DNA from 2 places in the Corynebacterium macclintockiae genome. Region 1 is predicted to be linked to the other one. Evidence: predicted binding sites of a transcription regulator. Region 1 holds the regulator's gene; the other holds the start of a gene.
What was found. Region 1 encodes LexA, which represses DNA repair genes until DNA is damaged. Its sites were predicted from a motif close to CGAACANNTGTTCG; they were not measured.

Region 1 (15,176 bases):
ATGAGAGCTGCGAAAACGGCGATGTACGCGAGGTCCACCGCTTTGAACTTTGTAGTTTCTGTGGTTGACATAAATAGAATGATAAACCAGTTCGTCGTGAAACTTGAACAGTGTTCAAGGAGGGGTTGGGTCGGGGGTGGGGTGTAGATTGGGAAACCATGCGCAGGACAGAGTTTGATCGACTAACCGAAGGTGAATTTGGCGATGGCTTCCGTGCGTGGATCGCGGACACCCACGTGCTGAGTTCCTTGGGGGACACGCCCGCGGCGCTAATCGAACAGGGGTATGATCCGCGCGATGTGTGGCTGGCGCTGTGTGATGACTTTGATGTGCCGGAGGAGCGCCGCTTAGGCGAGGATATCTAGTTCTCTCCGTTCTTTCTTTATGGACGCCCATCTTGTGCGCGATTGAGGAATTCAGTTAAACAATCGAACAAAGGTTCGTGTAGGGTGTGTGTCGGTGCCATGGTTGTCCGCGCGGTCGAGTACAACTGTCAATGAACCTTTTCGCGGTGCCCTCGGTCTAAGGGATCGGGGGGTGCGAAAAAGATGACGAATATAGGCACGTTAGATAAGCAGGGCACGGAAACAGCAGGTGCCGACGCAGAAGTAAGGAGCAGCAACTCTATGCCACCGAAGAAGAAGCAGACCGCCGCCGCGGCGGGGAAGGATCGTTCCAAGGCTCTAGAGCTTGCTATGGCGCAGATCGAGAAGGACTTTGGCAAGGGTGCCATCATGCGCCTCGGCGACGATACCCGCCCGCCGATCCAGGCGATTTCCACCGGCAATATCGCCATTAACGCAGCGCTGGGCATCGGCGGTTTTCCGCGCGGTCGTGTGGTGGAGATCTACGGGCCGGAGTCTTCCGGTAAGACCACCGTGGCGCTGCACGCGATTGCGGAGGCGCAGCGGGACGGCGGTATTGCGGCCTTCGTGGATGCCGAGCACGCGCTGGATCCGGAGTACGCCCGCGCGCTGGGCGTGGATACGGATGCGCTACTGGTTTCTCAGCCGGATACGGGCGAGCAGGCGTTGGAGATCGCGGACATGCTGATCCGTTCTGGGGCCATCGACATTATCGTGGTGGACTCCGTGGCGGCGCTGACGCCCAAGGCGGAGATCGATGGCGACATGGGCGACTCCCACGTCGGTCTGCAGGCGCGTCTGATGAGCCAGGCGCTGCGCAAGATGACCGGTGCCCTGTACCAGACGGGCACCACCGCCATCTTCATTAACCAGCTGCGCGAGAAGATCGGCGTGATGTTCGGCTCGCCCGAGACGACGACGGGCGGTAAGGCGCTGAAGTTCTACGCTTCGGTTCGTTGCGATATTCGCCGTATCCAGGCGCTGAAGGACGGCCAGGACGTGGTGGGTAACCGCACGCGCATCAAGGTTGTGAAGAACAAGGTTTCCCCGCCGTTTAAGATCGCGGAGTTCGACATCCTCTACGGCGAGGGCATTTCGCGCGAGGGCTCCATCATCGACCTGGGTGTGGAAACCGGCCTGATTAAGAAGTCCGGCTCCTGGTTTACCTACGACGGCGACCAACTGGGGCAGGGCAAGGAGAAGGCCCGCGAGTTCCTCAAGAACAACCCGGATCTTTCCGCGGAACTGGAGGATCGCATTGCCCGCGAGCTGAAGATCGGCCCCTACGCCAAGATGAAGGACGAGCAGGCTGACGGTGCCACCGAGGGGCAAGTGGACGAGGATAAGCCCATTGAGCTGAGCCCGAACTTCGACGATGACAGTGAAGAATAGGGATCGCGAAGGAACGATAGAGGCACTCCGGCAGGCCATTGCCAACTACTCGCCCGGTGAGGGTGGGGGATTGGTGGATACGGCGCAGGAGGAGAGGCTCGCGCCGATTAAGGCCAAAGCGGTGCGGCTGATCAACCACCGTGCCCGGTCTACCGAGGAGCTGCGCCGCAGACTGCTGGAGGCCGACTGTGAACCGGAGGGCGTGGAAGAGGTTCTGAACCGCTGCACAGCCAATGGAATGTTGGACGATGCCGAGTTTGCCAACGAATGGGTGCGCCAGCGGGAGAAGAACCAAAAGAAATCCGTTGCTGTATTGCGCCGCGAACTGCAGCAGAAGGGGATCGCCTCCCCGCTGATCGACGATGCCTTGGCGCAGGTCGATGACGAGTCCCAGGAACGGATCCTCGACGATCTGGTGACCAAGAAGGCAGCCAGTATCAAGACCCGACCCGCCGATCGCAAGGAATACGACAAGGCTCTGCGACGTGTGGTGGGCGTTGCCGCCCGTCGCGGGTTCCCGGAGGGCTTAGCGCTGCGCCACGCGCGCCGCGCGCTGGACGCGCGACTAGAGGAGTTGTAGCGGGCGTCACTAGGTAACAACCGCGCTTTCGTAAACGCAGCAATGGAAGGGGTAGGGTAATCCACGTGACACAGACGATTCAGACGCAAACGGGCGAGACCAGCGGTGCCGCGCGTACTTACGAGGTGCGCACCTTCGGCTGCCAGATGAACGTCCACGATTCCGAGCGACTGTCCGGGCTGCTCGAAGACTCCGGATACGTCCCCGTAGATGAGGGCGCAACCCCGGACGTGGTGGTTTTCAACACCTGCGCGGTACGGGAAAACGCAGATAAGCGCCTGTACGGCACCCTCGGCCAGATGAAGGCCATCAAGGACGAACACCCCGGCATGCAGATCGCTGTCGGTGGCTGCATGGCGCAGAAGGACAAGCAGACCGTGGTGGACAAAGCACCATGGGTCGACGTGGTGTTCGGCACGCACAACCTAGGGTCGCTGCCAACGCTGTTGGAGCGTTCCGCGCACAACCACAAGGCAGAGGTGGAGATCTTCGACTCGCTGGAGGAGTTCCCCTCCGTGCTGCCAGCCAAGCGCGAATCCGCGTACGCCGGCTGGGTGTCCGTCTCCGTCGGCTGCAACAACACGTGCACCTTCTGCATCGTGCCCGCGCTGCGCGGCAAGGAACAGGACCGCCGCCCCGGCGAGATCCTGGCCGAGGTCACGGCGCTGGTGGCACAGGGCGTGAGCGAGGTGACGCTGCTGGGTCAGAACGTCAACGCCTACGGCGTGAACTTCGCCGACGAGACCCTGGAGCGCGACCGCACGGCATTTTCCAAGCTGCTGCGCGCCTGCGGCGAGATCGAAGGCCTGGAACGCCTGCGCTTCACCAGCCCCCACCCGGCCGAGTTCACCGACGACGTAATCGACGCGATGGCCGAAACCCCCGCAGTCTGCCCGCAGCTGCACATGCCACTGCAGTCCGGCTCGGACAAGGTGCTGAAGGACATGAAGCGTTCCTACCGCTCCAAGAAGTTTCTGGCGATCCTCGACAAGGTGCGCGAGCGCATCCCGCACGCGGCGATCACCACGGACATCATCGTCGGCTTCCCGGGCGAGACGGAGGAGGACTTCCAAGCGACCATGGACGTCGTAGAGAAGGCCCGGTTCTCTAGCGCCTACACCTTCCAATACTCGCCGCGCCCTGGTACTCCCGCTGCGGAGATGGAAAACCAGTTGCCGAAGGCTGTGGTGCAGGATCGCTACGAGCGCCTGCTGGCGCTGCAGGAGCGCATCAGCGAGGAGGAGAACCGCAAGCTCATCGGCACTTCCCAGGAGCTGCTGGTGCAGGCGGATGGCCGCAAAAACGACCGCACCCAACGCCGCTCCGGTCGTGCCCGCGACGGGCGCCTCGTGCACTTCACACCGGAGGGCGATATCCGCGCAGGTGATGTCGTGGAGGTCGTTATTACTGACGCCGCGCCACACTTCCTCATCGCCGACGGCGGAGTTGCGAGCCACAGGCGCACCCGGGCTGGGGACATGACAGAGCTGGGGGAGACTCCGACGACGGCGCCTGTGGGCGTCGGGCTCGGAATGCCCAGCATCAAGAAGCCCGAGCCGACCACGGCGGGCGGATGCAGCACGGGAGGATGTGGCTGTGAGTAAAGAAGACGCTGTGAGTAAGGAAAAAACAGACAACAGTGCAGATCAGGTGGACCGGCTAGCGAAGTACCGGGACGACCTCGGTGGTGCCGAGCGCAAGGTCGCGCGCCAGGTGGTGCTGGGGCGCTACATGCCTCTGCTGGCCTTCGGGTTGCTGGTTCCGCTGATCACTATTTTCCTGCCGCACGCGGGCGACGTGCGCGGCTTCGACGTGCTCTTCGATACGCCGGTGGCGCAGAACAACGATACGACGAAGCCGGAGATGATCTTTTCCTGGCTCCGACTGACTGCCATCTTGCTGACGATTGGCACCATCGTTTCCAAGTCCTGGATGGTGGCCTGGGTGACCTGGGCTTTTGCGGGCGTGGCCTGGTGGTACAACGTGTTTGCCGTGTGGATGCGGCAGACCCGCCCGCCGACACTCACGGGCGACGGGCCGGCGATCCCGCTGGTCTTCAGCCTGCTTGGGTTGACGGTGCTGTTTATCGCCATGTCGGCCGTGGTGTTCCAGAAGAACCCGCTGCAGCGAGCCCTGGCGGCCGCGCGGCGCGAGGAAGCGCACCGGGACGAGGAATCCCGTCTGGCGCAGCAGCGCCTACGCACGGGCATTGAGGAATGCGAGGTAGCCGAGATCGTCGATGACCGGCGTGCCCGCGCGAAGGCTCGGCGCCAGCGCAAGGCGGAGCAGAAAGCCGAGCAGGATTCCGAGCAGGATTCCGAGAGCTAGCTTTCTAGCGCCGCCGCAGCGGCATCTGCCCATTCCTGCCACTGGGCGGCCTGTGCGCGCAGCTTCTCTGCCTTGGAGGCGTTGCCGGCCTTCTCCGCCGACTCGGCTTCGCGGGTGAACTGGTCAACCTTGGCCTGGAACTGGGCGACACGTGCCTGAGCCTCCGGGTCGGTGCGGCGCCACTCGGCATCGGCAGCTTCCTCAACGCGGGACTCGATGGCCTTGATCTTGTCCTCAAATTCGCGGACTCGGCCACGGGGGACGAAGCCGATCTGCTCCCACTTCTCCTGTAGCTCGTGAAGCACCTTGCGGGCCTTGTCCACGCCGTGGGCCTGCGGATCGACCTTGGGGGAGTACTCGTCGATCAGAGCCTGCTTGGCCTCCGCATTCGCCTCGAACTCCTTGTCCTTTTCCGCGTTGGTGGCCTTGCGCGCGGCGAAGAATACGTCCTGTGCCTTGCGGAAGCGTTCCCACAGCTGGTCGTCCACGTTGCGAGGGGCGCGGCCGGCTGCCTTCCACTGGCTCATCAGGTCGCGGTACTTGGCGCTGGTGGCACCCCAATCCGTGGAATCCTGCAGAGCCTCGGCCTCCGCGATAAGGTCTTCCTTCCTTAGTCGCGCGCGCTCGCGATTGCGGTCGAGTTCATCGAAGTGTGCCTGGCGCTTGCGGTTGAACTCGGAGCGGGCAGAGGAGAAACGCTTCCACAGCTCGTCGTCCTTTGCACGATCCACGCCCTTGATGGCGCGCCACTGTTCGACGATGGTGCGGATGCGCTCGCCGGAGCGCTTCCAATTCACTGTAGAGGGGTCTGCCGCAGCGATCGACTCGACCTCCGCCAGCAGCTCCTCCTTGCTCTCCAGAGCGGACGCCCGGCGCTGTTTCTTGGCCTCCGCGACCTCCTGTTCGGCGGTCTGGGTGCGCTGAGAAATTTTTTCCAGTCGCGCCTCGAGCGCCGGGATATCGCCGATCACCGCCGCGGTGCTCAGCGAATCCAGCAGTGCCTGGGCATCGTGACGAATGGTCGGGGCCTGCTCCGGGTTGTTAGTCAGGCGGGCCTCGAGCATCTGAACCTCGGTGCACAGATCGTCGTAGCGCGCACCGAAGTGCTGCAGCCCCTCCTCCGGGGTGCCGGCCTTAAACTCGCCGACCTGGCGCTCGCCCTCGGGTGTCCTCACCCAGGCCACTCCTTGGTTATCTACACGGCCGAACTGCGCGGGGTCGTTCTTGGGAATAGAGACACTCCCGGGCTGAACCACCTTCGGTCCCGGCTTCGGGCCGGGCTTTGGACCGGGCTTGGGAACCGGACGAGAATTCGTGAGATCAGTCATTGGGGATACTCCTACCTAAAACCAAAACGTTCCAATCGCCTTCACAGGCAATGAGGTCATTATTACACCAGCCAGCACCTTGGTGGGGGATCTTGGGCGGTGCACTGGGGCGGCTACACTGGTTTCCTATGAATTCCTCCACCCGTCCGCGCCCCATTGCCGTCGTCGGCCCCACTGCGTCCGGCAAGACGGCAATCTCCTTGGCGTTGGCCAAGCAGCTGGACGGAGAAATCGTCAATATCGACTCTATGCAGCTGTACCGCGGCATGGATATCGGCACGGCCAAGGTTCCGGAATCCGAAAGGGAGGGCATCCCGCATCACCAACTGGATATCTGGCCGGTCACCAAGCCAGCCAGCGTGGCGGAGTACCGCGATGGGGCGATCGAGACCGTGGAGAAAATTTTTTCCCGCGGCAAGGTGCCCATCATCGTCGGCGGTTCCATGATGTACGTCCAGGCGCTGGTCGACGAGTGGGACTTCCCTCCGACCGATCCGGCCGTGCGCGCAAAGTGGCAGCGCCAACTCGACGAACGCGGCGTGGCTGCCATGCACCAGCACCTGGCGACGATCGACCCCGAGGCCGCCCGGATCATCGAGGACAACGATCCCCGCCGCACCGTCCGCGCCCTCGAAGTCATTGAACTGACCGGCAAGCCCTTCGCGGCCTCGCAGCCCCCGAAGGACTCCACACCACGGTGGAACATGCGCCTGTTGGGGCTGAACGCTCCCGCCGAATGGCTCAACCCGCGCATCGAGCTGCGGGTTCGCCAGATGTTCGACCAGGGACTCGTCGACGAGGTGCGGGCTCTGGTCGGCGAAGGCCTGGTCCGCGAATCCACCGCCGGCCAGGCTATCGGTTACGCGCAGGTGTTGGACTATTTCGCCGGCGAGCTGACGTACGAGGAAGCCGTGGATCGCACCATTACCGGCACCCGTCGCTATGCTCGGCGGCAACGTTCCTGGTTCCGGCGCGATAAGCGGATTGTGTGGATTGACGCCGACTCTCCCGACCCGGTGCGCGTAGCGACGGAAGCACTGGGATTAAACGACTAGAAGGAGTTCCCTACAGTGATCGAGTTCATGAAGGCCCACGGCACGGAGAACGACTTCGTGGTGTTGCTCGACGAGGCCGTGGAAGTGCAGCTGTCCGAAGAGCGCGTGCGCGTCCTGGCAGATAGGCGGGCCGGGATCGGCGGCGACGGGGTGATTCGCATTGCCACTGCCGATGCTCTGGTTAACGCCGGCGTGCTGCCAAACTTGCCCGAGGGCGTGCACGGTGACGAATGGTTCATGGACTACCGCAACGCCGACGGCTCGCTGGCGGAGATGTGCGGTAACGGTGTGCGCGCGTTCGCCCACGTGTTGTGTTCGCAGGGGAAGGTGCAGGCAGGGGAGCAGTTCGGCATCGGCACCCGCGCAGGCCGCAAGCTGGTAGAGGTCCACGAGGTGACCGGCGAAAATCAGGAGCACGCCATAGTCAGCGTGGAGATGGGCGCCCCGCAGGTGCTGGGAGTTTCTACCGCCCAGGTCGGCGACGTGAAGGTTGCGGGGCTTGGGGTAGACATGGGCAACCCGCACCTGGCCGCGGTGATTCCGAGTCTTACTGCGGACAAGCTCCGGGAAATGCCCATCGATCAGCAGGTACAGTTCGACCCGGAGTTCTTCCCGGCGGGCGTGAACCTGGAGGTTCTCACGCCGCTGGATGAGGCGGGCGCGGTGCACATGCGCGTCCACGAGCGCGGGGTGGGCGAGACTCGCTCGTGCGGCACCGGCACTGTTGCCGCCGCTGTGGCTGCTCTTGCGGACGCCGAACGGGCCGAAGGTACCGTCACCGTGCACGTTCCAGGTGGCGAGGTGAAGGTGGAGATCTCCGCGGAAGGTTCCGTCTTGCGCGGGCCGTCTGCGATCGTGGCCTGGGGGCAGACGGTTCTTTAGCGGCCCTTTTTAGTGGCCTCCGCAGCCGCAGCTGCCGGATCCACAGGCGCCGCCACAACCGGCGGCCTCTACGGTGCTGGCGGTGAACTGCACGGTGCCGGCCACGATCAACGGAGCATCGGACTGTGCGAGTTCCTCGTCGACCGCATCCTCGGGTAGAACTACCGTGAACTCGAAGGGGGAGGTCACCGTTGCCGTCCAGAACTTCTGGCCGGTCAGGGCGTTAATCTTGCGGGACCAATCGGAGGCCTCCACGGCGATGTTGGCCGTGGCGTGCGGGGTAGCGGCAGGGGAGTTGATGTCCTGCAGACCGCTCGAATCCACCACTCCGATCTTTAGGCCGCCGTCCTTGGCGAACTCAGTCGAGTTCCCGTACACGCGCACGGAGCTGGCCAGAGCCCCAATGTGGAACTGGTGGTACTCCAACGAAGGGGCGTCCACAAGCAAAGGCCCTTGCGCGATCGTGGCGGTAAGGGAAGCGATCGTCGGTGCCTGCTGGCCGGCGATCTGCAGCATGGGGCTGTCGTCCACAACATCGAGCACGCCGATGATGTCGTTCAACATCGACAAGTGCGCCGTGGCGGGCACACCGCCGGTGAAGCTGCCGAAGGAGCCGAAGGGCTCGACGGCGAGCACCACCAGGCGGGCGCCCGAAGGGTCGTCGAACTGCAGAACCTGGCCGCCGCGAACCTCGCCCGAGACGGCGAGGCTACCCGAGGAGTAGGTGGCCTCCAGGGCGTCCTGCCACTTGGGGAAATCCATACCAATGCTGCGGAGTTCAGGAATCATGCCCACCACTCTAGTCCTCTACACCAAATTTCCTATTTACGTCCCCTGACAGGTAAAAATAGAGCGTAATGACGGAAAAGACGGATAGAACCGAACACACTACACACCTTTATGATTCGCCTGCGGCGCCCACGGTCGGCGAGCTCGATTTGGAGGCGCGCTCTAGCCTCCGGCGGTTGTCCCGCGGAGTAAATACCTACACAGACGAGCAGTCCGACGGCTACGACGTTGAGTACCGCAAGCTGAGGCTGGAAAAGGTCGTGCTGGTTGGCGTGTGGACCACCGGGACGATCGCGCAGGTCGAGGCGAGCCTGGAGGAACTGCGGGCCCTGGCGGAAACCGCGGGCTCCGAGGTGGCGGACATGCTCTACCAGCGGCGCGACAAGCCGGACTCCGGCACCTACATCGGCCGCGGCAAGGTCGAGGAGCTGAAGTCAGTGGTGCAGGAAACCGGGGCAGATACGGTGGTCTGCGACGGTGAGCTAAGCCCCGGCCAGATGATTGCGCTGGAGAAGGCACTGGATGTCAAGGTCATCGATCGCACCATGCTGATCCTGGATATCTTCGCCCAGCACGCGAAGTCCAAGGAGGGTAAGGCGCAAGTTTCGCTGGCGCAGATGGAGTACCTGATTACGCGTGTGCGTGGTTGGGGTGGCGCGCTGTCCCGCCAGGCTGGTGGCCGTGCAGGCTCTAACGGTGGCGTGGGCCTGCGCGGTCCGGGTGAGACGAAGATCGAGGCGGATCGTCGCCGCCTGCGCTCCGATATGGCGAAGCTGCGCAAGGAGATCGCGGCAATGAAGACCTCCCGCGAAGTCAAGCGCGAGCGGCGTGATGCTTCCGCCATTCCGCAGATCGCCATTGCCGGTTACACGAACGCGGGCAAGTCCTCGCTGATTAACGCGCTGACTGGCGCGGGCGTGCTGGTGGAGGATGCACTTTTCGCCACCCTGGATCCGACTTCTCGCCGCGCGCAGCTGGCCGATGGTCGCGCCGTGGTGTTCAGCGATACGGTTGGCTTCGTCCGCCACCTTCCGACCCAGCTGGTGGAGGCTTTCCGCTCCACCCTGGAGGAGGTGCTGGCCGCCGATGTGGTGCTGCACGTTGTGGACGGTTCGGATCCATTCCCGCTGGAGCAGATCAAAGCCGTCAACACGGTCATCGGCGGGATTGTGGAGGAATCCGGACAGGCAGCGCCGCCGGAGATCTTGGTGATCAACAAGGTCGACGCGGCCGATCCGCTGGTGCTGGCTGAGCTGCGCCACCGGGTGCCGGATGCTGTGTTTGTGTCGGCGAAGACGGGCGAGGGCATCCCGGAGCTAGAGGCGCAGCTGGAACTGTTCTTGAACTCTTTGGATTCCCACGTGACGTTGCATGTGCCTTTCGAGCGGGGCGATGTGGTGGCGAGGGTGCACGAGCTGGGCACGGTGATTGCCGAGGAGTACGACGCCGCCGGCACCCGCCTGGACGTACGCTTGCCCACGGTGGTGGCTAAAGAGCTCAAAGAGTTCATCGTCGCCGAGTAGACGGAGCCGGCTTAGTGGAGTCGGCTCGGTGGGGCACGAGTAGTTAGGCCGGGAAGGTGACCTCGATGCCCAGATTCTGCAGCTCTGAGACGTAGGGGGGCGGGCGCGTCGTGGTCGGTGACGATCGCCCCAATGTCTTGGATGCTGGCGAAGCTGACGAGGTAATCGAGGCCGAACTTCGTGGAATCACAGAGCGCGACCACGCGGTCGGAGTTCGCCACCATAGCGCGCTTGATAGCGCCTTCCTGCGCGTCTGGGGTGGAAAGCCCATGTTCGATCGTGAGTGCGTTAGTGCCGATAAAGGCGACGTCCGCGTGGAGCACGCCAATGTCGCGGGTAGCTAAGTCGCCAACTACCGCCTGCGAAGCCGCGCGGACGTGGCCACCGATTAGTTGCACGTCGCAGCGGGGGGATTCCGCCAGCGTCGTGGCGATGAAAAGCGAGTTGGTGACGATGTTGAGCTTCGGTGCCATGCGCTCCGGGTCGTTCGAAGCGTTTGCTTCGGCAATGGCTTCGGCGAAGATGCCGGTGGTGGTTCCCGCGTCGATGAATACGGTGCTGCCGGTATCCGGCAGCAGGGAAACCGCCGCCTTGGCGATAGCTCTTTTGGCATTGAGGGAGGCCTTTGACCTGGCCGCGAGCGTGGTGAAGTCCGTTCGGAAGTTCTGCACCGGAACGGCGCCGCCGTGCACGCGGAAGAGCTCCCCACCCTCGTCGAGGACGGCGAGGTCACGGCGAATTGTTTCTGCGGTGACGCCGAACTTTTCCGCCAGTTCATTGACAGTGACCCTGCCATGAATGGCGGTAAGGGAAGCTATCTGACGGCGCCGTTCTGCTGATTCCATACGCGATACTTTAGTGGTTTGCGGGCGGTAGACGGTGGCGTCAGAACCAATGGGGGGAGCCTAGATCTTGCGTAGGACGGCGGCGACCTTACCCAAGATCGTTGCTTCCTCCGCAGGAATGGGTTCGAACAGTGGGTTATGAGGCAGCAGCCACAGGCCGTCACCGTCCTTGTGGAACTCCTTGACGGTGGCTTCGCCGTCGATCATCGCGGCAACGAAATCGCCGAACTCGGCAACCGACTGGGAGCGTACGACGACCCAGTCGCCGTTGAAGATGCCAGCGTCCTGCATGGACTCACCAACCACCTGCAGCAGGAAGAGCTCTCCGTTGCCTACGAGCTCCTGGGGGAGCGGGAAGTGCGCTTCGACGTTTTGCTCGGCCAGGATCGGCGAGCCCGCGGCGATCTGCCCGACCACCGGTACGTAGGTGGCCTCCGGCATGAGCTCTTCGTTCTCAGAAGGCTGCGAAGTGCGGGGGGAAGACGAGGCGGCAGGGGCTTTGCCCTGATTGACCAGCTGACCACCATCAAACGAGCGCACGTCCACTGCGCGGGGGCGCTTGCCATCGCGGCGGAGATAGCCGCGCTTTTCCAGCTGCGTGAGGTGGTAGGAAACCGAGGAGGTGGAATGCAGGCCTACCGCGTCCGCGATCTCTCGGATGCTTGGCGGGTAGCCACGAATGACCGTCGAATCGCGGATGACCTCGAGGATGCGGCGTTGGCGGGTGCTGAGGGCTGGCTTCTTGCCCTCCTTCTCAGCCTGCTTCTCCGCTCGCTTGTCGGCCTCCGACTTCGGCGGGCGCCCCAGTTTGCGGCGGTGGTTAGCGCTTGCGCTCGGGGTGGTGGGGGATTCGTCGGTGCTCACAGGGGTACCTCATTCCGGCGGTGTTTCACGATCGAATCCAATAGTACCCGAAATCGAACGGAGTTCTAGCATATGTGTTCGAAAAAGTTTGGATTTCACTAGACAGTCTCGAACATGCGTGCTAAATTTCATCACAGGTTCTTAATTCGAACAGGCGAGCGAAATGATGGAGAGATTTTCGAACGCTGTCCGGAGCGACTGGTTCACTGTGAACCGCAGTAAGAGATACGAAGCGCGTTACCCCTTAGTGGCAAGCGCGGATCTAAGAAGGAGAAACCACGTGACCACCTCGATTGTACGACAAGAAAACACCCGTCAGTCGCTGAAGTCTGGGCGTGTGTTGCCCATCGATCGTTGCGCTCCGCTGCGCCGCCCGCAGATTCGCAAGCCCGATTGGCGGGCGCTGGACAGTGCTCCTAATTCGAACACCTATGGGTATTCCAACGCGCCCACTGTTCGACCCGTTTCCCGCGATCGTATGGATCGTATCGCAGGCCGGAGTGAATACATGTTCGATCGCCCGAAGGGACGAATGGATCGTTTCTACGCTCGTGTTGACAGAGTTGTGCACTCTCCAGGAGCCACCATTGTTTCTTTGGCTGCAACGTCGATGCTACTGGGGCTGGCCCCGCTCATTGCGCCCTAAAACGCAAACCTAGCCCAAGCTATCGCGGGTGAACGCGAGTGTGCTTGTAGGTTTTTGTTCGGGTTCTGTGTGCGAGGGAGGGGGAGACTAGGCTTAGGGGCGTGTTGTGCCCTTCTTGTAGCTCGGACTCCTCCCGCGTAGTTGACTCGCGCTCCATCGAAATGGGCGTGTCCATTCGCCGCCGCCGGGAGTGTAGCCAATGCCAAACGCGTTTTACCACCATCGAAAGGTCTGTCCTGTTGGTGGTTAAGCGCAACGGAGTGACCGAGGAGTTTAGCCGAGAGAAAGTCATCAAAGGCGTGCGTCGAGCGTGCCAAGGGCGCGATGTCTCCGATGATGCGCTCAAACGCCTAGCGCACGAGGTAGAGCAGGCAGTACGAGTGGCACACGGCTCCCAAGTGCCGGCCAACCAAATTGGCCTGGCGATCCTGGATCCCCTGCGCACCCTCGACGAGGTTGCGTATCTGCGCTTCGCCTCCGTGTACAAGTCCTTCAACTGTGCCGAGGACTTCGAGCAGGAAATCGAATCCCTACGCGCACACCGCAAAGCCCTGGCAGAGCGGCAGGACGGCTCCGAAAGTTCGCATCCCGAAAGCTAGCGGATTTTTTCCAGCTTCTTGCGAATGCGCTGCAGGGACACAGAATGGGCGGTGCCCAGGTTCTGCGCGAACAGACTGACACGTAATTCCTCGATCATCCAGCGCACCTCCTTGATCTGCGGTGATGCTGCGCGAGCAGTCGGCAGGCGCTTCTTAGTCTTCTCCAGCAGATCGAAGGCCTCCTGAACCTCATCGTCCAGATCTTCCTCCTTATCTGGATCCAGCTTCATCAGCTCCAACCGCGCCCGCATCGCTTCCACATAGCGGGGGACATGTCGCATGTGCTCAATGCCATTGCGTGCAATCGCGTGTTTGCCCAGGAAGAAGTCCAGCTGCCGCTGCATATCGTCGATGGCCGTTCCGGACCACCCCTGCAGCTCTGCGGTCATGTCCGCCACTGCCAGCACCGCGGGCGCCAAAGCAACCACATACTGGCGCACCCGGCCAGGCCCCTGGGAGCGGGCTTCTGCCACGACCTCCTCGCAGCGCTCCGGATCCCGAATGATGGGGCCCAGCTTCATCAACATGTCCCGGCAGGCCAACGCGACCACGTCGTTCACCAGCCCGTCCACGCCTCCGGGGATCTGCTCCATGGCGACCCGTTGCCGCAGTGGCAACCCCTTGATCATCTGGTTGGGGGATACTGTGCATGCGTCGATCATCATGTTCAGCACCGTCGTGAACTGCTGGGCATCAGCCGCTTGGCGGGTAGGGAATGCCTTGAGTGTGACTCCGCACTTGGCTGACTTGCCAGTCGACGTGCTTGCGACAATGGCCGGGTACGTGTGCAGAGTCTGCCCGTCGACAATGGTCTCAACAGTCTCCGGGAGCACACCGATGCCATCGGCCGTCCACGCCTCCGCGGTAGCCAGCACGCCGGTGGATGTTCCGGCGGTTTTCCCGCGCCCGGCACGAGCCGTGCCGTTGTTGACCTTGTTGTCCTTGTTGCCCCTGTTATCTTGGCTGCTCTTGCGGGCGGCCGGGGAATGCTGGGCGGCGTCACTGGGGCTAGCCAGGTTGGACCGCGCCGCCGCCTGCGCGATCGCGGAGGTGACCTGCCCGGATAGCTTGTTCTGCAGGTACTGCAGGTCACGCGACTTCTCGATGACCTTGCCCCTGCGGTCGATCGCCGCGAACTGCATCCGCAGGTGCCCTGGCACCCGAGACCAATCGAAATCCTGGGCGCTAATGCCCTGGCCACCCAGCCCACGCAATGCCTCCGCCAGTGCGAAGTCGAAATCCCCATTAAAGGGCACCATCTTCTGCAACGCGGCAGAAGCGAAGTTGCTGGCGGGAACCACACTGGTACGCAGTGGCTTCGGCAGTGAACGGATCAGCGCCACCGCTAGCTCCTCGCGCATTCCGGCCACCAGCCAGCGGGTCTCGGGCTCAGAGACATTGGCCAGCAAAGGTAGCGGAACGCGCATAGTCATGCCGTCATCCGGATCGCCCGGCAGGAAGACGTAGCTCAGCTCAAACTCCAGGCTGCCCTGCTGCCAAATATCGGGGAAGTCGTCGGCGGCCTGCGCGGCTTCCTGCGAATCGATCAGGGCTTCCAGGGTGAAGTCCAGCTGGTGCGGATCCTTATGGCGAGCCTTCTTCCACCAAGAATCAAAGTGTCGGGAGGACACGATCTTTTCTGGCAATCGGGCGTCATAAAAATCGAATAGCACCTGGTCGTCGACAACGATATCGCGACGGCGAGCCTTATCCTCTAGCTCCGTAGCCTCGGCCAGAAGTTTCTGGTTGTGCGCGAAGAAGTGGTGACGGGTCTTCCAATCACCCTCGACAAGCGCATGGCGGATGAACAATTCGCGGGCTAGGGGACGATCCACTTTGGAGGCATTGACCATCCGATCCGCGACGATCGGCAGGCCCAACAGCAGTACCTTTTCATGCACCATCGCCGCACCGCGGGAGGAAGACCACACTGGCTCGGAATAGTTGTACTTCACCATGTGGGGCGCAATGGCTTCGATC
Region 2 (15,176 bases), on a different contig from region 1:
GCGCGGGTGCGCACGTCCATGCGGTTCACGCTGGCGGCGACGTGAGAACTCAGCGAGGCCGCCACCGTGGCGGCGTCAATACCCAACTCGATCCCGACCGCCGCGGCGGCGAGGGCGTTGGATACCTGGTGGGCACCAAACACCGACAGCTCCACCCGCACCGGTTCGCCCTTCGGGTGGTGCAGCATAAAGCTGGCGCGGGCGACGGCATCCAGCTGAATATCGCTGGCGTAGTAGTCCGCCGGCACGCCAGCGGCACCCGTCGCGCCTTCGGTGGAGAAGCGCACGACGCGGGCGGAGGTGCGCTTGTCCATCGCTGCGACCTTATCGTCGTCAGCATTCAGCACGGCCAGGCCACCGTCGGCAGCCTGCGGTAGTGCCTCAACCAGCTCGCCCTTCGCCTGAGCGATGGCCTGGCGGGAGCCGAACTCCCCCAGGTGCGCACTACCGACATTCAGCACCACGCCCACCCGCGGCGGGGTGACGGTCGTCAGGTGCTGGATGTGGCCGACCCCGCGGGCAGACATTTCGCTGACCAGGAAGCGGGTATCGCGGCCAGCGCGCAGCGCGGTGTACGGCAGGCCGATCTCATTGTTGAAGCTGCCCGGGGGCGCCACGGTCTCCCCTGCCTCCCGCAGCACAGCGCCGATCAGGTCCTTCGTGGAGGTCTTTCCGGCCGAACCAGTCACACCGACGACCGCCATGCCCTCTTCGGCGGCTAGTACGTCGGTGTTGTAGCGCGCCAGCTTGTCGACGGCGGCCAGCACTGCGGCACCGTGACCTTCCGCATCGAACTCGAAGGCAGTCGCGTTGGAGGTCTGCTCGTTGGTCAGCACTGGCTCCGCTAGCAGGGCGGGCTGGTCGACCTTTCGGCCCACTACCAGCAGGGCGGCGCCGTTCTGCAGTGCGGAGTCGGCGAAGTCGTGGCCGTCAGCGCGGGCTCCGGGCAGGGCCATGAAGATCGAGCCCGGGGTGATCTTGCGCGAGTCGAACTCTACCGGGCCGGTCACCACGGTCTGTGGGTTCGCCCCGTTAATCAGCGCCCCGCCCGTCACCTCGGCGATCTGTGCGTTCGTTAGTTCAATCATCGCTGCTCACTGCCTTCATGGTTTCTTCCTGCCGCGACCTGCTTCTGCAACGCTGCCGCCAATACCTCTACATCGTCGAATGGGTGCATGGTGCCGGCCACGAGCTGGCCTTTCTCATGCCCCTTGCCCGCCACCACGATCGCGTCGCCAGGCTGAGCCCAGTTCACCGCCGCGGCGATGGCCTGCGCTCGGTCTGGCACGATCTCGCACACGGTGTCCGGGTTTTGTTGTTCTTTCTTTGTGACGCCCTCACGCGCCCCCGCGTAAATGGCCTCCCTGATCGTTGCAGGGTCCTCGTCACGGGGGTTGTCATCCGTCACGAACACGGCATCGGCCAGTTCACCGGCGATCCGTCCCATGATCGGGCGTTTGTCGTGGTCTCGGTTGCCACCGGCGCCCAGTACGATGCCGATGCGGGAGTTCGGATCCGGGAGGTAATCGTGCAGGCTGCTCAGTACCGCCTGGACGGCTCCCGGCTTGTGCGCGTAGTCGACCATGGCCAGGAAGTCCTGGCCTTCCTCGACCAGCTGCATACGGCCGGGAACCTGCACGTCGGCAAGCGCCTTGACCGCCGGGCTGTCGGCACCCAGGACTTCGCCGGTAACGGCTTCGATGCATGCCAGGGCGACCAGGCTGTTCGCCTGGTTGAACGCTCCGGCCATGCCGATGCTGTAGTCGAGTTCCCGCGGGGCAGCACCCCCGGCGATCGTCAGCCGAATGTGCTGGCGGCCGCTGGGCGTGACCTCGGTGGAAGCAATGGACCACGTCGGCGCGTCTCCTGGTTCCTCGCTTCCCTGCGGGTACAGCGCCACGGTCGGCGAGTATTCCCGCGCGATATCGCGCATCCGAACACCCCATTCGTCCTCGCAGCAGATCACTGCCGTGCCCGGCTGCTGGCCGTCTTCAGCACGTTCGAACAGCAGCGCCTTGGCCTGGAAGTAGTCCTCCATCGTCGGGTGAAAGTCCAGGTGGTCTTGGCTCAAGTTCGTAAAAGCCGCCACGTCGAAGTGGATCCCGCGCACGCGCCCGAGCTCCAGCGCGTGGCTGGAGACCTCCATCACCAGATGCGTCGCACCCTCGGCCACCATACGTGCGAGCAAAGCCTGCAGCGTGGGGGCCTCCGGGGTGGTCAGGGACGTCGGAATCGGGTTACCGTTAATACGGGTACCGGTGGTGCCGATAAGCCCCACCTTCTTCCCGGAATCCAGCAGCGCCTTTTCCACCAGGTAGCTGGTAGTGGTCTTGCCCGATGTGCCGGTGATGCCGATGGTCTTTAGCTGGCGTGCCGGGTGGCCGTAGATCTCTGCAGCCACCGGCCCCATCCATTCGCGAACGTCGTCGACGACGATGCACGGTAGCGGCGTAGGGGCGTCATCAATAATGCGCTGTCCTGCGGCATCAGTAAGTACCGCAGCAGCCTGGCTATCCGCGGCGAAGGTCGCACCGTGCGCCTTCGCGCCGGGAACAGCGCAGAACAAGCCGCCGGGCTCCACGTCCTGGGACCCGATCGCGGCCATGGAAACCTCCACGCCCTGCCACGGGCCGGTGAGGGTTCCCCCGCAGATCTCGGCTAGACGTTCCAAAGATGTCATCTGTTTGCCTCCAGCATCAGCTTCGGCCCTGCCTTTTCAGACAGCGGCACATTGTAATGGTCGAGCATCCACGACATGATGTCGTGGAACAGAGGCGCCGCCGTGCCGCCCGCACCACCATCCGTGCCGCGCTGCGGGTTATCCAGCATGATCCCCACCACGAAGCGTGGCTTATCGGAAGGGGCGATACCTGCAAAGGTAATCCAATACGAGGAGTTTGAATAGGCGCCCGTTTTCGGGTCGATCTGCTGCGCGGTACCCGTCTTGCCGGAGACCTGGTAGCCCTTGATCGCCGCCGGGGCGCCCGATCCCTGCTGCACGCCTGTCTCGTCCGACTGGGTCACAGCCCGAAACATGTCCACCGTGGTGCGGGCGGTTTCGGGCGATACGACCTGGGTTTCCTTCGCCGGCTCTGCCCCTAGCTCTGTGCCGTCGGCGCGGGTGATTTTCTTGATCAGCCTTGGCTCTACGCGCACGCCGTCGTTCGCCATGGCCTGGTAGATGCTGCTCATCTGCAGCAGACTCATGGACATACCCTGGCCAATCGGCAGGTTGGCGAACGTGCCACCAGACCACTGATTGCGCTCCGGCATGTAGCCCGCCACCTCGTAGGGCAGGCCGACGCCCGCAGCCTGGCCAATGCCAAACTTGCGGAAGTAGTCGTACATCTTGTCCTCACCTAAGCGCTGAGCGAGCATCAGGGTGCCGACGTTAGAGGACTTACCGAACACACCAGTGGTGGTGTAGGGAACCTCGCCGTGGTCCCATGCATCCTTCACGGTCACGCCTGCCATGTTGATGGTGCCGGGTACCTTCAGGACTTCGTCGGGGGTGGTCTTCCCCTCTTGGATGGCAGCGGCAGCGGTCATGATCTTGGCCACGGAACCGGGCTCGAAGGAATCCGCGGTGGCTCGATCGCCGAAGACCTTCTTGCGCTTCAGCTGCTTTTCGATGTCCCCGTTCGGGTCGATGGTGTCGCTGGAACCCATGGCGATGATCTCCCCGGTCTTGGAATCCAGGACGACGGCAGAGGCGGACTTGGCGCCGGATTTCTCGCGGGCCTGCTGCAGCGCTTGCTGCACATAGGTCTGCGCATCCAGGTCGATGGTCAGCTGGTAGGAATCGCCGTTGACGGCCGGATGCACATCGCGGGTGGATCCTGGGATCAGGTAGCCGTCGCCTGCAATATCCACAGTGCGGGAGCCGTTGATGCCCTGCAGTCGAGCATCTTGCGACAGTTCCAGGCCAAACTGTCCCTGGTTATCTGTACTGATCTTGCCAATCATGTTCTGGCCGACGGCGCCATTGGGATATTGGCGCAGGTCTTGGCGCTCGGCAGTGATCTCCGGGAACTCCTCGGCCACTTTCTCGGCAATGTCCGGGTCGACGTTGCGGACCAGCACCTCGTAGTCGTTGTTGCTGGTCAGCTTGTCACGGATATCGTCTTCTTCGATGTCGTCGCCCTCTTTATTGATCATCTCGGGAAGGCGCTTGACGATATCTTCGATGCGCTGCTTGGGCTCCGGCACACCTTCGGGGTCTAGTTCATGACGCTCCTGCATGAACTTCTCGAGCTTCTTCGGGTGCACCGACAGGCTGCGCGCGTCCATGGTGTACGCAAGAGTCTGGCCGTTGCGATCCGTGATTCCTCCGCGCAGAGCGGGCTCGGTAATGACGGAGGTTCGCTGCAGCTGGGCCTGGGTAGCCAGCGTCGGGCTGGCTACCAGTTGCACCCACGCCAGGCGCAGAACGAGGGACAGGGACGTCAGGAAAACGACGAGGAGGACAAGGCGAACTCGCTTGCTAAATCGAGCGCCGGAGGTATCGAGGATCAACCACGAGTTAGCGTCCACCGTCCGCGCGGAACGGCGATCGTTAGTTTTCGACACGTGGTTGTCCTCCTTTCAATTCACTCTTGGCTATTGTCCCCACAAATACGAAAACAAGCCGGGGTTCGCCCCGGCGTGTCTGAAGTTTTCGTTGTGCTCGGGATCCTGACTGGGGCTTGCCGTATTACCTAGCCGGCGCCGGTGCCGGAGGTGCTGCGGGAACCGGAGCGGCCGGAGCCTGTCCAGCCGGTGCCGGAGCTGGGGCTGGTGCCGCCGGCGCTGGAGCCGGAGCAGGTGCAGCACCTGGGCGACCAGCCGGAGCACCGGCCTGACCGCCGGAGTACGGCAGGCCACCGGAGTTCTGTGCATTCCCCGGAGCGCTTGCGTTGACGTCCGGCGCACGGTCACCGGCTACGACCGGGTTATTCGGGTGCAGCCCCTCGACGCGGTTGGTCTTTTCCGGATCACTAGTAGCGCCCCGTCGCTTGGCGTTGCCGTTGACATCCACGACTTCCTTGCCGCCCTCAGCCTCGGCCGGGCGACGCTCCTTAATCTTTCCGCCCTGGTCCTCCAGGATGCCTGCCTGCTTGGGCGACACCATGCCCATCTCGCTAGCTTCCTTCGCAATATTTGCGGAGGACTTCGCGTTAGCTACATCGCGGTTGAGGCTTTCGATCTGGTTTTCCAGGGTGGTGCTACGCTTCTGCGCTTCGGCAATCTGGAAGGACTGCTTCGTCGTCACACCGGACAGGGCCATCACGGAGATCACACCCACGACGAAAACCGCAACCGCGAATACGATACGACGGGTGAGCTGCGGGTTGCCGCGTTCCAGGGCGATAATGCGACGTCCGCGAACCGACACCTGCTGGCGCGAGCCCGTACGGCTACCACCGAAGCGACGGCTGTGGTCGCTGCGACCGATACGTCCAATACGCTCAGTGCTGTCGGTACGGTTCGGACGATCGGCACGCGTGCCGCTCCAGTCGCTGCGGTTGCGGCGAGTGGGCTCGGTCAGCCCCTCGGCAAAACGAGAAGCAGAGCGGGAGGTAGAGCGTTCCGGGCGGGTACCGGTGGCGGCGCGGTCGTTGTGTGGGCGGCGAGTGCGGATGGTGCCTGGTGCGGTCATGTTTTCCTTCCGAAGTTTCGGAGGTCCGGGTTTGTTTCTATCAGTGCGGTGTAGGTGTTTTGCTTAGCTAACTGGGCGTGTCCAGGGGAAATGTTGTTTTCCCTCTGTCGCTGACCCTGCTGAAGGCTCTGACTCTGACGGGGGCTGCGCGGGAGTTTCTTTCGATCTCCGCGTCACTGGCCTTCTCTGCGCCGCGAGTACGGAGTTCGAATTCGGCCTCCATGCCAGGGAGCTCCATCGGCAGCCCCGCCGGAGTCTTTGATGTGCTGAGCTGCACCAATGCCTTCTTGACGATCTTGTCTTCCAGCGATTGGTAGCTCATGAACACACCCATCGCGCCGACGTGCATCCAGCGCGAAATCTCCGGAATCAGGTTCTCCAGCGATTCCAGCTCGGCGTTTACTTCGATTCGTAACGCCTGGAAGGTTCGCTTTGCCGGGTGACCACCAGAGCGGCGAGAAGCCGCTGGGATGGTGGCGTAGAGCAATTCGACCAAACGGCCAGAGTTCTCGAACGGCTGCTTGTCACGTTCGCGCACAACAGCACTAGCGATCTTCCCGGCAAACCTCTCGTCCCCGTAGGTCTTGAGAATGCGTGCGATCTCGCCGTGGCTGTAGGTATTCAGGATCTCCGCTGCAGTCAGCGGGCTGCTGGGATCCATGCGCATATCCAGCGGGGCGTCCACCGCGTAGGCGAAGCCACGTTCCGGCTGGTCCAGCTGCATGGAGGACACCCCGAGGTCGAACAGGAATCCGGAGATCCCGTGTTCCCGCATGCTCTCGGGAAGCACGCCCTGACCCATCAGATCTTCGAGCGCTTCAGTAACTCCGTCGAAGCGAGTCTGGTAGGACACGAAGCGGTCGCCATAGCCAGCCAGCCGCTCGTTCGCCTCCGCCAGCGCATTGGGGTCGCGATCCAATCCGACGACGATTGCGTGGGGAAAGGCGTCCAGAAAAGCTTCGCTGTGACCACCGGCGCCGAGGGTTCCATCGACGATGACGGGGCGCTCGGGCGCGTTATCGCTGTTCACGCCCTGCCCTACCAGTTCGACCATTCGGTCGCGCATGACAGGTACGTGGCCGTGCTGCGCGTCGCTATTCGCTGCGTCCTGCGTCAATGTTTCCCTCCTTTCCAATGGCGTTGCTTCTGGGAATATCCAGGTTTATCTGGGGTGCTATGTAGTTCATGTGTCACATAGATACGTATGTGACTCAAAAGTTAAAAGAGTGCGAACAGGGCCTCACCTGCGTGGGTGCGGGCTTGACATCGGGGAAGTACGTCAAGATTCCGCGTCGTCCACGCAGGTAAGGGCCTGCGCACACTCTGTTGTTCACTATGAAGTTGTCAGGTTCATTACCGCTGGTCGCTACTTCCTAGAGGAAGGAAGCCAGCACCTCGTCGTCGCCGTCCGAGAAGTCCTCTTCATGCTCCGCGCTGTAGCTCTCCCAACTCTCGGCGTCCCAGATCTCTATGAAGTCGACGTTGCCGATAACAACGCACTCCTTTTGCAGCCCCGCATAGTTCCTATGCAGTGCCGAGACCGAGATCCTGCCCTGCGAATCCAGCGCTTGCTCGTCAGCACTGGCAGCCAGGTTGCGGACAAACGCACGCGCCTTCGGGTTCGTGCGCGAAGCTTCGGCGGCCTTCTTGGCGCGAACCAGAAACTCCGCTTTGGGATATACAGCCAGGCTGCGATCCTGCCCCTTGACAACCATGAGGCCGTCCGTGAGCTCTTCCCGAAACTTCGCCGGAAGGGTCAAGCGCCCCTTGTCGTCGAGCTTCGGCGTAAAGGTGCCGAAAAACATGTCATCGGCCCCTTTCTTCTGAAGTTCCTCGCGTTCCTTGCTGCCGTACCGTTTTGCGCGCGAGCCGGTTTGTAGCTCCGACCAGCGGTTTCCCTATGAAGTTAGCGATCGTTGGCAGTTTTGCGCTCCAACGATCCCCACTTTACCCCACTTCCCCCCACAAACTCCACAACACGAAGTCTTTTGCATGTCTTTTCTTTATTTTCTTCACAACAGCAACGCTCAGTCCGGCGGTGCCTCGCCTGTTTATCTTAATGACGCCACCGCCTCCCCACCCAACACCCCAGCCATCGCTTAGCCATTCCCCCAGCCAGTAAGCAATTATTCTCCTCTCATTAACACTTACCCGCCCTCCACACCCACCCGTCAACCAACAGAGTGGGGTGAAGTGGGGGAAGAATACGTACAGGTGGTGAATGCGTCCACCATTCGACACAAAGAAAACCACCGCCCCTTGATGCAAGGAACGGTGGTTTGTCCGGTTTTAGTTGTCGTTGGTTATCGCTCGAAGCGGCGACGGAAGCTATCTTCCATCTTGTCCCCTAGACCCCCAGAACCCCTACCTCCGGAAGCTCGCCGAGCTGCGCTCTTCGCCGACTTTCCAGACTTGGAGCGCTTGATGGCAGCTGCCTCGTGATCCTCATTCGGCTGAAACGCCAGCAGTCCCCCGCCAAACATAATGAGGAATCCAAGTACGCTCAGCGCCACAAACCACAGCGACAGCTGAGCGGCGGCAATTCCACCAACCATCACCGTCAGCCCCAGAACGATGAGCGCAACGGAACGAATGTTGAAGTTCAACGTCCGGTTATCGCTGGTGGAAGCCTGCTTCGCCAGGCGCGGATCTTCAGCGATCAGCGCCTGCTCGATCTCCGCGAGCATCCTCTGCTCCTGCTCCGATAGAGCCATCGCGACCTCCCATTTCTTTGCGGCTACTTTTGACAACGCTCGGCACTGAGAAATAGTTCCATCCCGCGCGCTTCACCCGCAGTTTCACTTCACCCACCCTACATCAGCCAGCGGTTTTCAAACAACGATTAGGCTCTTCAACAATTAAACAGACCTAAGCAACCTTCGGCAGGTAGTCGACGGCACTGCGGGCAACGTCCACCAACTCACAAGCGTCGCGATAGATCGTCCCGCGAGAATCGGGCGCGATCCCCTGGCTAAGTCCCAACCCCGCCCGGCTAGCTACCCGCGCATGCTTTTCAAAGACCTCTGACCACTCGTCCAAATCTGGACGCAGCACCCGGAGCTTCGCCCAGGCACTCCCGCTAGGGCGACGCTTACGCGATGCCATCTCCCATTCAATCAGCGCCCCGGCGGCTCGCAACCCTGCCCGGTAGGCGTAAACAATTGCCTCTGATTCCCTGAGCTCCGCACGCGAAAGCTCCAACTGGCGCTCCGCATCATCCAAGAAGCCGCGCGGGCTCACGGTGCGCCGCACGCGCCCCATCCGCCCTACCTGCCGTGTTTGATCTACTTGCCGTGCTTGATCTACTTGCATTGGCCTTTCCTTCCTCATTGGGCAGCCCCCTTCTTCGGCCTTGTTGTTTTCAGTCATCACCATAGGAGGCACCCCGGACAAGCTCTCGATACTCCCCAGCACTTATTCGAACACATGTTTTAATTCGCTATATAGACCTAAGCCCTCCCCACAGATGGCACTATGGAGGCCATGCGCGTATCCGTCCTCCCCGCCAACAACCGTCAATTCATCGCGCGCCTCGACGAGCTCATCGATATTCACCTCGCAGCGATGAGCTATCCCCAGGAAGCCCACCCCCAGCGCAAATCGTTGTGGTTTTACAATGCCTCCCAGCCCGACTTCACCTGCAGCATGGCACTACTGCACCAGGCGGACTCCACCCCGAACCCAGATGACAGCCGCCAGCGCTGCGTGGGAATCGGCTTTACCTTCCGCGGCTCCCCCAGTACCTGGTGGTACCGCCAAGTCGCGCGGGGACTAGCGCTCGCCGGACACCCGCGCGCGGATATCTCCCGCATTCTCCACGCCTACGCAGAGCTTTCCGAGATACATGTTCTGCCACCGGCGCAGGGTGAGGGCGTCGGTACCAAAATCCTGAACAACCTGCTGCAGCGAACACCACAGAACACAGTGATGCTCTCCACGCCAGAGGTGGAGGGCGAGGCGAACGCAGCCTGGCAGCTTTATCGCAAGGCTGGTTTCACCGATGTACTGCGGAACTTCAAGTTCCCCGCAGACCCCCGCCCGTTCGGCATTCTGCAGTGGACGCGGGCCGGACTCTAGCGCACCATGTCGTGACCAAGCCCCGGCCCCCACGCCGGCGCCATTCCCAGGTTGTGCAAGACCTCCTGGGTGGCTCGCACGTTATTCATCGTCATAAAGTGCAGGTCGGGCACACCTTCGGCGATCAGGCGCTCGGCCATCTCGGTCGTCACTTCAATACCGACCTCGCGGATAGCGTCGCGGTTGGCCACCTCGTCGCCAGCTGCGGCATCCAACAGGCGCTTCTCCAGCTGCGGCGGCAGCGCTGCTCCCGCCAGCTCCATCTGGCGGCGCACGCTACGCAACGACGTGATCGGCATCAGCCCCGGAATGATCGGCTTCTGGCCGTGCTCCGGATCAGCCTTGGCCAGGCGATCCCGCAGCCGCAGGTAGTGGTCCACATCGAAGAACATCTGGGTAATGGAGTACTGCGCCCCGGCGCGCAGCTTCGCCAGGGTGTACTCCGTATCCATCTCCAGCGACCCGGTGCGGTAGTGGCCTTCGGGAAAGCTGGCAATGCCGATATCGAAGTCATCGCATTCCGGCATGTCGCGGATCATGTCGATCAACTCGCTGGCGTAGTTCAGGCCGCCGGGCGTGGCCACCCACTCGGCGTTCGGATCACCCGGCGGGTCGCCGCGCAGCGCAAGAAGGTTCGTCAGCCCCAGGGAGGCGTAGGTTCGCAGCATCTCCTTCAGCTCTTCCTTGGTGTGCTGCACCAACGTCATGTGCACCAGGGTGGTCAGCGGCTTGGTCCCTAGTCGCTCCGCCACTCGCAGGGTTCGTTCGCGAGTGCTACCGCCGGCGCCGTAGGTCACGGAGGCAAAGCTCACCCCGAGGTCGTGGAAGGCTTCGGCGGCGTTCCACAGTCGTTCCTCGGCGGCATCGTCGCGCGGCGGCATGAATTCAACAGAGAAGGGTACGCGCCCCGGCGTGAAGAGGGATAGGGACTGGGATACGGCAACCTGCCTGCGGATACTAGCCATACCCAAACATCATATAGACAGAGCTGTCCATTTCAAGGTTTTCGGATTTTCCACCGCGTTTCCCTGCATGCAACCCACCCCCACACGCCATAGCTCTATTCTTCGCCCACGGCCCTCAACCCCTTAGAATAGGGAGCCATGAGTACCGATGAGCAGGCATCCCACCCTTGGAACCTCGAGTCCCCACTGTCCGCTGTTCCCGCCGCCGTCGATACGCAGCTGCAAAAGTATCTGCAGCAATCCCAACAGGAGTTCTCTCACATCAACCCCCTCGTTGACGGCGCCATCGCGGTTCTACGCGACTTCATCGTTAACGGCGGCAAGCGCGTGCGCCCGACCTTCGCCTGGGCAGGTATCCGCGCGGCACTCGAAGGCGGCGGCGGGTCGCTGGATGCTCTTTGTGGGATTGGTATGGACGCCCCGTCCTCCGCCCCCGCAGAACTCAGCGCACACTCGACAGCAGTGCTTAACGCTCTATCGTCCTTCGAGTTCATCCAGGCCTGCGCCCTGATCCACGATGACATCATCGACCGCTCCGATACCCGGCGCGGCTTCCCCACCGCCCACCGCACTTTCGAGTCCCGCCACCGCGAACGCGGCTGGCTGGGTTCCTCCCAACACTATGGGGTCAGCCAGGCGATTCTCATCGGCGACTTGGCTTTCGCCTGGGCGGATGACCTTTACAACGGTTCGGGGCTCAGCATCAACGCGCTGCACCGTGCCCGCCCGGCCTGGCGCGCCATGCGCACCGAGGTCATCGCGGGGCAGATCCTGGACATTGCCGTCGAGGCGAACGGCAGCGAGGACGTCGCAGATTCCTTTGCCGTGATCAAGTACAAGACGGCCTCTTACACTGTCGCGCGCCCCCTGCACATCGGCGCTGCACTGGCAGGCGCGGGCGAGCGCACCGTCAACATGCTGCGGAACGTCGGGCAGGATATCGGCGAGGCCTTCCAGCTGCGCGACGATCAGCTGGGCGTGTTCGGCGACCCGGAGGTCACCGGCAAGCCGTCCGGCGATGACCTGCGCACGGGCAAGCGCACCACGCTCATCAACGAAGCCCTGCGTCGGGGCGACGCCGCCCAGGCGACCGCCCTGCGCAAGGGGCTGGGCAAGGGCGAGGAATCCACAGAGGCTGACATCGAACGCCTGCGCGACATCATCCACGACACGGGCGCACAGGCCGAGGTGGAGAAACTGATCGAGGCGCGCACGCAACGGGCGATCGAGTCTCTGCGCGCGGGCGGTTTGGGCGCAGACATCACCACGGAACTCACTCAGCTGGCGGAAAAACTAACGCACCGGAGGTTTTAAATGAAGCTATCTACCCGCTCTGCCGACGGTCGCCGTCACCTGAGCCTGCCGAGCCCCTTGGTGCCCATGACGCGCCCCACGCTACGCCGTCGCCTGCCCGGCAATGGCGAGCGCGTGGTCGTGATCGGCGCGGGGCTGGCTGGCCTCTCCGCCGCATTGCGCCTGCGTTCCGCGGGACGTGATGTGACCGTCATCGAGGCCGCCAGCGAGGTTGGCGGCCGCTGCCGTAGCGAGGTGCTGACCAGTGCCCATGGCGACTTCGTTGCCGACACAGGCGCCACGGTGCTGACCATGCCGGGACTGGTCGAGTCGGCAGTTGCTTCCGTCGGCTTCGACCTGCGCGCCGATTCGGCGGTGCAGCAGCTGGGATTGGATCGCCCGTGGGCTCCCCGGCGCCTGGCGCCGGCCTACCACGCGCAATTCGCCAGTGGCCAGCACATAGAGGTCTTAGCTGACCGCGACGCTATGGTCGCGGAGATTCGCCGCTTCGCTTCCGCCAAGGGGCTGGATAGCGCGGCGACGGACAAGCTGGTGGTCGGTTACCTCACCCACCGCCAGTGGTCGCAGGACGTGTTCAGCGCTAGCTTCGAGAACTTCCTGGCCGCGGACTTTGACGGGGCGCTGGACTTGCTGTCCACGCCCGCTGCGGCGTCCGACCTCAGCCACCTTGGCTCCCTCGGCGCCTTCGGCAGCCTCGGCAAGACCGCCGCCCGGCACCTGCCCGACCCAGACCTCCAGCGACTGTTTACATTCCAGGCACTTTACGCGGGCGTGGCGCCGAAGGACGCACGTGCGGTGTACACCGTTATTTCCCACATGGATACGACCATGGGCGTGTTCTACCCGGGCTTCTCTATGAGCGAGGTGCCGGAGGTCATGGCCGCGGCGCTGCGGGCTGCCGGTGGACGCATCATTACCTCCGACGCAGTTGAGCGCGTGGATTTCTCTGAGGACCTCATCACCGGAGTGCACACCCGCTCGGGCGAACACATCGCCTGCGACGCTGTCGTGGCAACACCCGACCTGCCGGTGGTGGGCAGCTTGTTGACGCGCTCCGGTCGCGCCAGCTCGCTGGTTTCCCGTTCCTTCGCCCGCCGCATGTGGCGCAAGGTTGCGCCGCTGCGCTGGTCGCCCTCGGCCGTAGTCATTCACGGCACCATTCCGACCGGCGTATCCGGTGTGTGGGAATCCCAGCGCCACCACACCATCAGCTTTGGAGAGGCCTGGGACGATACCTTCCGCGAGATCACGGCTACCCGCGGGCGCGGCAGCCTCATGAGCGACCCCTCGCTGCTGCTGACCCGCCCGGCGCGGACGGTTCCGGAACGCGTTGCCGGAAGCGATGATGTGCAGCCGGGCGGCACTGCCTATGAGCCGTTGAGCATTCTTGCGCCCGCCCCCAACCTGCGCTCGGCGGATATCGATTGGGACAACGTAACGGCCCCCTACGTCCAAGAGCTCCTGGGTGTGCTGGAACAGCGTGGGTACACCGGCATTGCAGAACACTTCTGTGCCGCCAAGGTGGAAACCCCAGCAACGTGGCACAGTGACCACAGCTTCGGTGCCGGCACCCCCTTCGCCCTGGCACATTCTTTCACCCAAACCGGGCCATTCCGTCCCCGCAACGCCCGGGCGTTCGGGGTGGATAACCTGGTGCTCGCCGGATCGTCGACGACCCCCGGCGTCGGCGTGCCGACCGTGATTCTTTCCGGAGCGCTTGCCGCCCGGCGCATCACCGGCGGTGGTGTGTTGTGATGGCCGCGGAGGGCTTTCTAAACAAGGCCCGATCCCGCCTGCAGGCGATCAGCTATAGCCGTGCCGTGTGGTTGGGGCTTATCGGCAGTGTCTTGTTGACGCTGACTTCCCATTGCGTCGGCGCTGTCCGTTCCCGCGGAGGAATCATGCAGGAGCTAGGTCTAAGCTCCTTCACTTTCGGCCATGCCGCTGGAATGCTGACGGTCGTGATGTGGCTGGCACTTCTGGCGATGATCCTCAGCTGGATCGTCATCGGCAGGCACGTTGTTGTTCACGGTCAGCCCCTTCGCCGGTCTGCGGTTGCGGCCTGGATTGGGCCACTTGTTTTGGCTGGCCCTTTGATGTCCCGGGACATTTACTCCTACCTAATGCAGGGAACCCTGGCCCGCGATGGATTCAACGCTTACGAGGTTGGCGCTGCCGCCAACCCCGGCCCCCTGCTTTTCGAGGTCAGCGCCGATTGGCGAAACACGACCACACCCTATGGCCCACTGCACATGGGTCTCGGCAAGGCAATCACGTCCATCACCGGCGATAGCATTACTTCCGGCATCCTTGCCTTCAAGCTTCTTTCCATCGCATCGGTGCTGGTCATGGCTTGGGCAGTGGCTAGGTTGGCATCCCACTTGGGGGTCCGCCCGGATGTGGCGGTATGGCTTGGGGTTTTCAACCCCCTGAGCGTGCTGCACCTGGTCGGCGGAATGCACACCGAAAACCTGATGATGGCTTTGATCCTGTTGGGCTGCCTGTGCGCCGTGCGGGTTCAACCGGTAGCTGGCGGCCTGGCGGCTGCGGCGCTGATCGGCGCAGCGGCTGCGCTGAAAGCCACGGCGTTTATCGCCCTTCCCTTCACTGTGTGGATCATGGTGGCGCGCGTGGCAGGCCCACTTCCGCCTAGTGAAGGTAAGCGCCGGTGGCTGCAGCTCCGCGATACCTGGCGTCGCTTCGGCGCCCTGGTGTGGACGGGTCTGGCAAGTGCTGCGACCTGCGTTGGAGTCCTGGCCCTCATCACCGTTGCCACCAACCAAACCTGGGGCTGGGTCACGGAGGTCACGGGCAACTCGAAGGTCATCAATCCCCTCGCCCTGCCATCGTTCATTGCATCTTCTTTGGAACCACCGCTTTCGCGCTTCAACGACGATCTGACCTTCAACGTGTTGGTGGAGGCAATCCGCCCCGTCAGCAGCGCCCTCATGCTGCTGGGTCTGGTGGTCGCGTGGTGGCTGTTCCGCCACGACGTGCGCACCGCCTTCGCCGGCATGGCTGTGGCCTACGCCGTTACGTGCGTGCTCAATACAGTGACACTTCCCTGGTACTACACCGCGCCCCTGGCGCTAGTTGCACTAGCCAACCAGTCGCCGAGGTTGATCTACCTGACCAGCGTGTTCTGCATGTGGGTGGCTTTCATGTTCGACGGTGGCGGCAAC

Region 2: L8U58_RS05720 (SAV_6107 family HEPN domain-containing protein) is a predicted target of LexA. The motif match lies at 9,058-9,071, and genes of this name have one in related genera.

The regions. Positions count from the first base shown of each region.
Region 1 is NZ_JAKMUV010000002.1:123,950-139,125, forward strand. It holds gene L8U58_RS02225 (biotin transporter BioY) at 1-71, opposite strand, end outside; gene L8U58_RS02230 (DUF3046 domain-containing protein) at 159-365, shown strand; gene recA (recombinase RecA) at 627-1,757, shown strand; gene recX (recombination regulator RecX) at 1,741-2,337, shown strand; gene miaB (tRNA (N6-isopentenyl adenosine(37)-C2)-methylthiotransferase MiaB) at 2,403-3,941, shown strand; gene L8U58_RS02250 (Rv2732c family membrane protein) at 3,952-4,665, shown strand; gene L8U58_RS02255 (DUF349 domain-containing protein) at 4,662-5,993, opposite strand; gene miaA (tRNA (adenosine(37)-N6)-dimethylallyltransferase MiaA) at 6,122-7,048, shown strand; gene dapF (diaminopimelate epimerase) at 7,064-7,930, shown strand; gene L8U58_RS02270 (hypothetical protein) at 7,940-8,719, opposite strand; gene hflX (GTPase HflX) at 8,788-10,242, shown strand; gene L8U58_RS02280 (DeoR/GlpR family DNA-binding transcription regulator) at 10,254-11,087, opposite strand; gene lexA (transcriptional repressor LexA) at 11,148-11,951, opposite strand; gene L8U58_RS02290 (hypothetical protein) at 12,232-12,597, shown strand; gene nrdR (transcriptional regulator NrdR) at 12,699-13,196, shown strand; gene hrpA (ATP-dependent RNA helicase HrpA) at 13,193-15,176, opposite strand, start outside.
Region 2 is NZ_JAKMUV010000005.1:12,469-27,644, forward strand. It holds gene L8U58_RS05685 (UDP-N-acetylmuramoyl-tripeptide--D-alanyl-D-alanine ligase) at 1-1,088, opposite strand, end outside; gene L8U58_RS05690 (UDP-N-acetylmuramoyl-L-alanyl-D-glutamate--2,6-diaminopimelate ligase) at 1,085-2,680, opposite strand; gene L8U58_RS05695 (peptidoglycan D,D-transpeptidase FtsI family protein) at 2,677-4,569, opposite strand; gene ftsL (cell division protein FtsL) at 4,694-5,638, opposite strand; gene rsmH (16S rRNA (cytosine(1402)-N(4))-methyltransferase RsmH) at 5,706-6,755, opposite strand; gene mraZ (division/cell wall cluster transcriptional repressor MraZ) at 7,012-7,443, opposite strand; gene L8U58_RS05715 (DUF3040 domain-containing protein) at 7,942-8,352, opposite strand; gene L8U58_RS05720 (SAV_6107 family HEPN domain-containing protein) at 8,507-8,950, opposite strand; gene L8U58_RS05725 (GNAT family N-acetyltransferase) at 9,122-9,715, shown strand; gene metF (methylenetetrahydrofolate reductase [NAD(P)H]) at 9,712-10,680, opposite strand; gene L8U58_RS05735 (polyprenyl synthetase family protein) at 10,819-11,994, shown strand; gene crtI (phytoene desaturase family protein) at 11,995-13,749, shown strand; gene L8U58_RS05745 (alpha-(1->6)-mannopyranosyltransferase A) at 13,749-15,176, shown strand, end outside.